DNA from 2 places in the Luteimonas notoginsengisoli genome. Region 2 is predicted to be linked to the other one. Evidence: riboswitches for the same ligand, from Rfam matches in the RefSeq annotation. Region 2 holds a riboswitch; the other holds the start of a gene.
The links. A riboswitch is a leader RNA that binds a small molecule or an ion and turns the genes downstream of it on or off. The one in region 2 is predicted to bind cobalamin.
Positions count from the first base shown of each region.

Region 1: linked by a shared signal. The riboswitch ahead of ACFOM9_RS11050 (ribonucleoside-diphosphate reductase subunit alpha) and the one ahead of btuB (TonB-dependent vitamin B12 receptor) in region 2 are both predicted to bind cobalamin.

Region 1 covers NZ_JBHRYF010000008.1:713,354-716,759, reverse strand. The annotation lists gene ACFOM9_RS11055 (RNB domain-containing ribonuclease) at 1-671, opposite strand, end outside; cobalamin riboswitch at 763-1,059, shown strand; gene ACFOM9_RS11050 (ribonucleoside-diphosphate reductase subunit alpha) at 1,320-3,406, shown strand, end outside.
Region 2 covers NZ_JBHRYF010000008.1:123,149-126,554, reverse strand. The annotation lists gene btuB (TonB-dependent vitamin B12 receptor) at 1-1,702, opposite strand, end outside; cobalamin riboswitch at 1,937-2,191, opposite strand; gene ACFOM9_RS08480 (TfoX/Sxy family protein) at 2,442-2,810, opposite strand; gene ACFOM9_RS08475 (GAF domain-containing protein) at 2,928-3,406, opposite strand, start outside.

The sequences.
Region 1 (3,406 bases), 590 kb from region 2:
TCCTCGACGCGTATTTCCTGCTCCGGCAGCGGCAGGCTGACGCCGCCGCGGCGCTGCTCGCGCTGCTTGCGCAGCTCGCCGATCTCGCGCAGCACCGCCCACATCGGGTCCGCGGTGCCAGCGTCGATGTCGGCCTGCACGCCGGCGTAGTCGAGCTTGGCGCGACTGCGCACGCGCGCGCGGCGCACGTCCACCGCGACGCCTTCGCCGGTGGCGTCGACATCGATCGTCCACAGCAGCGCCGGGCGCAATTGGCCGGGCAGCAGCGATGCGGCGTCCTCGGACAGGACTTTGGGATGCAGCGGGATCTTTTCGTCGGCGCCGTACAGGGTTTCGCCGCGGCGGTTGGCTTCCAGATCGATCGGGTCGCCGGCGACGACGAACGCGGCCACGTCGGCGATCGCGTAATGCACGCGGTAGCCGTCCCCGTTGCGCTCGACGAACATCGCCTGATCCAGATCCATTGCATCGGGCGGATCGATGGTGACCAGGGCGATGTCGCTGCGGTCCTCGCCGGGCAGACGCGGATGCGCGGCGGCCGCGGCGGCCGCCTGCTCGACCTCGGGCGGGAACGCGGAGGGCAGGCCCAGCTCGCGCTGGATGTCGGCCATGCCGCGCTCCAACAGCGGGTCCGGGCGCGCATGCAGGCGCAGTCGGCGGGATGTGGTCATCGGGGCTCGGCTTTCGATGCTGTCGGCATGCCCCGATTCTAGTCGGCAGAGTGCATGCACATTATTTTGTGTTGACCGTTCTTCGCAACCACACTATGTTGTGCCGGTCGGTTCCGATGGCTCGCGCCATCGGATGAAAAGGGAAGCCGGTTGGAATCCGGCACTGCCCCGCAGCGGTATGTGGAAACGACCGCCGTCACCAGCACTGGGATCGTGGATCCCGGGAAGCGACGGCCAGTAGGAGGGTCGGTCTTGCAGGAGCGGCTTCCGCCGCGAGCTTTTGTTTCGATGCCGGGATACCCGGCGAAGCTCGCGGCTGAAGCCGCTCCCACAACGGCCGGGGCCCGCGTCCACGAGTCCGAAGACCTGCCGACAGCCGCGCGCATGCACGCCGCGCGGTGCCGGCCGCGGAATCTCCGGGGGGAGATGGCTGGTGACGCAAGCCCGGCCTCGCCTGCGCGACGGTCGCGGCCGCTGCGACACCGCTTCCACACCCTTTGATGACGCCGCACGTTGCTGCAGCGCCCGGCGTTGCGAGCGGCATGCCGGGCGCGGTCGCTCGGTGACGCCTGTGGCGTCCCCGCGCGATGCGTTGCTTCGCCGCCTCCGCGGGAGAGGCGACGCAGTGCGTCATCCAGGAGCCACGACATGCACGACAACGTAGCGGCGGCCGTCGCAATCGACACGACCCGGGAAGAGGCAGCCTTCCTGCTTGCACCACCGCCGACCGCCACCGCGATGCGCGTCAACAAGCGCAACGGCGGCAGTGAGCCGGTCGACCTCAACAAGATCGTGCGCGCGGTTCAGCGCTGCGCCGACGGCCTGCACGCGGTCGACCCGATGCGCGTCGCGACGCGCACCATCTCAGGCCTGTACGACGGCGCAAGCACACGCGAGCTCGACGAACTGTCGATCCGCACCGCGGCGCTGCTGACCGCGGAGGAACCCGAATACGGCCAGCTGGCCGCGCGCCTGCTGGCCGGCGTCATCGGCAAGGAAGTCGCCGGCCAGGAAATCCACGCGTTCTCGCAATCGGTTGCGCGCGGCTTTGATGTCGGCCTGGTCAACGAGCGCCTGCTCGGCTTCGTGCAGGCCAACGCGCGCAAGCTCAACGACGCCGTCGACAACGGGCTCGACCGCCGGTTCGACTACTTCGGCCTGCGCACGCTGTACGACCGCTACCTGCTGCGGCATCCGCACACGCGCAAGGTGATCGAGACGCCGCAGCAGTTCTTCCTGCGCATCGCGTGTGCGCTGAGCGAGGACGTGCCGGAAGCGCTCGCGCTGTACGACCGATTGGGCAACCTCGACTACCTGCCCTCGTCGCCGACGCTGTTCAACGCGGGTACCACGCACGAGCAGCTGTCGTCATGCTTCCTGCTCGACTCGCCGCGCGACTCGCTGGAGTCGATCTACCAGAACTACGGCGAGATCGCGCAGCTGTCGAAGTTCAGCGGCGGCATTGGCGTGAGCTACACCCGCGTGCGTTCGCGCGGCGCGCTGATCCGGTCGACCAATGGCCATTCCAACGGCATCGTGCCGTGGCTCAAGACCCTGGATTCGTCGGTCGCGGCGGTCAACCAGGGCGGCAAGCGCAAGGGCGCGGCCTGCGTCTACCTGGAGCCGTGGCACGCCGACGTCGAGGAATTCCTCGAGTTGCGCGACAACACTGGCGACGACGCGCGCCGCACCCACAACCTCAACCTCGCCAACTGGATCCCGGACCTGTTCATGCGCCGGGTCGAGGCGGGCGCGTCGTGGTCGCTGTTCGACCCGGACAGGGTGCCGGAACTGCCCGACCTGTTCGGCGAGGCGTTCGAGCGCGCGTACGAACAGGCCGAGGCGCAGGGCAAGGCGGCAAGGACCCTCCCGGCGCGCGATCTCTACGCGCGGATGATGCGCACCCTGGCGCAGACCGGAAACGGCTGGATGACCTTCAAGGACGCCTGCAACCGCGCCGGCAACCAGACCGCCAGGCCCGGCAACGTGATCCACCTGTCGAACCTGTGCACCGAAATCCTCGAAGTCACGTCCGCCGAGGAATCCGCGGTCTGCAACCTGGGTTCGATCAACCTGTCGCACCATGTCGATGCGGACGGGCGCTTCGACTACGACAGGCTCGGCGAAACCGTGCGCCTCGCGGTGCGCCAGCTCGACCGGGTGATCGACCTGAACTTCTACCCGATCGAGTCCGCCCATCGCGGCAACCTGCGCTGGCGCCCGGTCGGCCTTGGCGTGATGGGCCTGCAGGACGTGTTCTTCAAGCTGCGGCTGCCGTTCGACGGCGAACAGGCGCGCGCCCTGTCGGCCAGGATCGCCGAAACCATCTACTACGTCGCGCTGGACACCTCGTGCGAGCTTGCCGTAGAGCGCGGCAGGCACCCGGCGTTCGACGATACCCGTGCGGCCCGTGGCGAGCTGCAGTTCGACGCGTGGAACGTGGTGCCGCAGGACGTGGCGCGCTGGGATGGGTTGCGCGACCGCATCCGCAAGGACGGCCTGCGCAACTCGCTGCTGGTCGCGATCGCGCCGACCGCGACCATCGCCTCGATCGCCGGCTGCTACGAATGCGTCGAGCCGCAGGTCTCCAACCTGTTCAAGCGCGAAACGCTGTCCGGCGACTTCCTGCAGGTCAACCGCTACCTCGTCGACGAGCTGAAGAAGCTCGGATTGTGGACACCGGAAACCCGCGATGCGATCAAGCACGCCGAAGGCTCGGTACAGGGCCTGGCCGA
Region 2 (3,406 bases):
GAACTGTGTTGGCCGCATCGTCGTAGCGATGGCTCGCGCCCTTCACGCTGGCGCCGAACGCGAACGCGCCGAACGCGCGGTCGACATCGATGCGGCCCGTGTTGCGCGCGCGCCGCGCCAGTACGTTGCCGCGGTTGGCGTTGCTCGAGCCCCCGCGGTCGGGCGTGTGGTTGCGCGGGTCGGCGTGGCTGAGCTGGGTGGAGAGGTCCCACTCGCCCACGGTGGTGTCGAACGTCAGTTCGATGCCGCGGATGCGGGCCTGGTCGATGTTGTTGGGCAGGAAGATCGACGAGTCGTACGAGATCAGGTCGTCGATGCGCGTTTCGTAGGCGTTGACCGTCCAGCTGTAGCGCTGTGCGTACTGGGCGACGCCGATGTTGTATCCCCTCGATTCCTCGGGACGCAGGTCCGGCTTTCCGAAGAACGGGTAATACAGGTCGTTGAAGGTCGGCGCCTTGAAACCGGTGGCGTAGTTGGCGGTGACGCGGTAGTTGTCCGCGAAGGCCATGCCCCAGCCGAGGCTGCCGGTGGTGTGGCTGCCAAACTGCTCGTTGTCGTCGTTGCGCACGCCGGCCTGCAGCCGATGGCTACCGAACTGGCCCTGGTATTCGACGAAGACACCGGTGTTGTCGCGGCGGGTGACGTCGAACGCGGTGTCGCTTTCGACCGCGTCGCGCTGCCAGTCGGCGCCGGCGCTGAGCAGCTGGCCCACGGCAAGCCCAAAATCCGCCTGCAGCGAAGCGGTCCTGCGGCTGGTGTCGAAGTTGCCGACGCGGAGGCTGCCGCTTTCGTCATCGAAGAAGTTCTCCGATCGGTCGTCGTTGCGACCCAGCTGCGCGGTGACGTCGATGCGCGCGGTCGGGGACCAGGCGAGCTTCGCGCCCAGCACCTGCTGCACGTTCTCGGCGACGTTGCCGCCGTACGGGCCGCCGTCGAACTCGTTGCGCGACTGCGCGCGAAGCGCGTTGGCCTGCAGCTCCAGCGAATCGGAGACGCGTACGCCGCCGCGCAGGTTGGCAGAGCTGTTGCGATAGCCGTCGCGGTCGGGTTCGTCGACGAAGCAGCCCTGGAACAAGCTGGCCGACCCGCGGCAGGCATTGATGCCGTCGGTGCGCTGGTACGCGACGTCGGCCCCGAACCAGCCGCGCTCGCTGCCGCCGCCGATGCCGCCGCTGGCTTCGCGCAGTCCATGGCTGCCCGTGCCCACGCGCAGTCGCGGCGCGAAGGCGCCCTCGTCGCGGCGGGTAAAGATCTGGATCACGCCACCGATCGCCTCCGAGCCGTACAGGCTCGAGCGCGGTCCGCGCACGATTTCGATGCGATCGATCTGGTCGACCGGAAGGTCCTGGAAGGCGGTGAGTCCGGCGGTGACCGAACCCACGCGCACGCCGTCGATCAGCACCAGCACCTGGTCCGATTCGGTGCCGCGCATGAACACGGTGCTGTTCTTGCCCAAGCCGCCCTGGTTGCCGATGTCGATGCCGGCGCGGCCGCGCAGCAGGTCGGTGAGGCTGCGCGCCTGGCTGCGCACGATCTCGTCGTGGTCGATGACCTGGGCCGGGAACAGGCTGTCGGCCAGCGCCACCTGCGTGCGGGTGGCGGTCACCACGACCTCGTCGAGGTCGGTGGCCGCTTCGGCATGCGCGAACGCCGGGAGGGACAGGATGCCGGCGATCACCAGCGCGAGGTTTCTGGACTGCATGGAACGCTTCTCCATTCGCGCGCACCCACGCACGCGAAACAGGGTGGAAGCACGCGCGGGATGCGCGGGCCCTTGCGAGGCCTGCGAGCGCAGCTGCAACGGCGTGCAGGCGGAGCTGGCGAAGCACTCGCATCCGCGTTGCGGGAGAAGGACGTTCGGCTGCGGGGTCGGGCGTGGGGCACGCGTCGGCATCGCCGCCGCGATGCCCTCCGCATCACAATCGGACAGGGTCGATGGACCCCTTGCTCCGTGGCCGGTCTCCGGACTGGCGAGTTGGGGTCGTTCGACTCCGGCCGCGGCGCCTTCCCGTGCGGCCCGATGCGGGCCTGGACAGTGGCGGATGCGTTGGCACGACTCGCTTACCGTTGCGGGGGCAGTGCCGGAATGGTCGTGGCGCGATGCGTGTGCGGCGCGCGGCGGACTTCACCGGCTTCCCGTTTCAACCCGTTGGCGTAGTGCCGCCGGGTCACCGCGAAGCGGGGGCGATTGTACGCCATGGCGATGCGGTTCGGCTCGGCATGCCTCTACAGGGCCAGTCCTGCAAATTGCAGGAGCGGCGGAAGCCGCGAGCTCTTGCTCCCTTCCCTGCGACGGCAGGGGAGGGTTGGGGAGGGGTGTCTTTTGGATCAGCGCGCATCGTGGGCACCCCCTCCCAGCCTCCCCCTGCCGTCGCAGGGGGAGGAGCAAAAAGCTCGCGGCTGAAGCCGCTCCTACTCGAGCGGCGTTACGTGCTTCGCTGTCAGTCGTCCACATCGTCGAACAGCTTCGGCGACGGCATGGCGTCGTCGGTCTGCATCATCGTCGTGGTCACCGGCGCGGCGGCGGGGCGGTTGCGCGGGGGTGGCAGCTCGGCGATGGCGGCTTCGGCCTGTTCGACCAGCTGCGTGCGGCGAGCGTCGGGCACTTCCTGCCAGTGGCAGTCGCACAGCGCCCCTTCCAGCGAATACAGCAGGTTGAGGCTCGGCTTGAAGCCCGCGCGCTTGACGCGCATGAAGGCTTCCACCGGCCCCGCGGCGGCGAGGTCCTCGGCCGTGCGCAGGCCCACCTGGCGCAGCCACGCCGCGCTCTTCGGGCCGATGTTGCGCATCTTCAGCGGTGGCGCGCTCACGTGCCGGCGCCCGCGCGCAGGGCGATGGCGCGCCGGTTCGACCTGCATGGAAGTTCATGGCCATGCCGCGTGGGTGTGGCGGTGTCCCGCCCGATCATGCGCAGCTTCATCGATTCCCTACCCCAGTGAACGCACGAAGATCCGTGCGATGTCTTCGATCCCCCTCTGATCGATAACGTCGAAGCGGTCCAGATCCGGACTGTCGAGGTCGAATACGCCCAACAGGACGTCCTTGCCGTCCGGGCCCGGCCGGAACAAGGGCACGACCAGCTCCGAGCGCGAGGCGGAATCGCAGGCGACATGGCCATCGAAGGCGTCGACGTCGGCGACGCGCTGGGTTTCGCCGCTGCGCGCGGCCGCGCCGCAGACGCCCTTGTCGAGCGGGATGCGAATGCACGCCGGCAGGCCCTGGAACGGTCCGACGACCAGTTCCCTGCCGTCGAAGAAATAGAAGCCGACCCAGTTGAGTCGCGGCAGGGCGTGGTAGACGAGCGCCGACAGGTTCGCGGCATTGGCGATCCGGTCGTGCTCGCCCGCCATCAGGGCCTGCGCCTGCTGGGCGAGCTGCGCGTACTGTTCCGGCTTGTCGCCGTTTA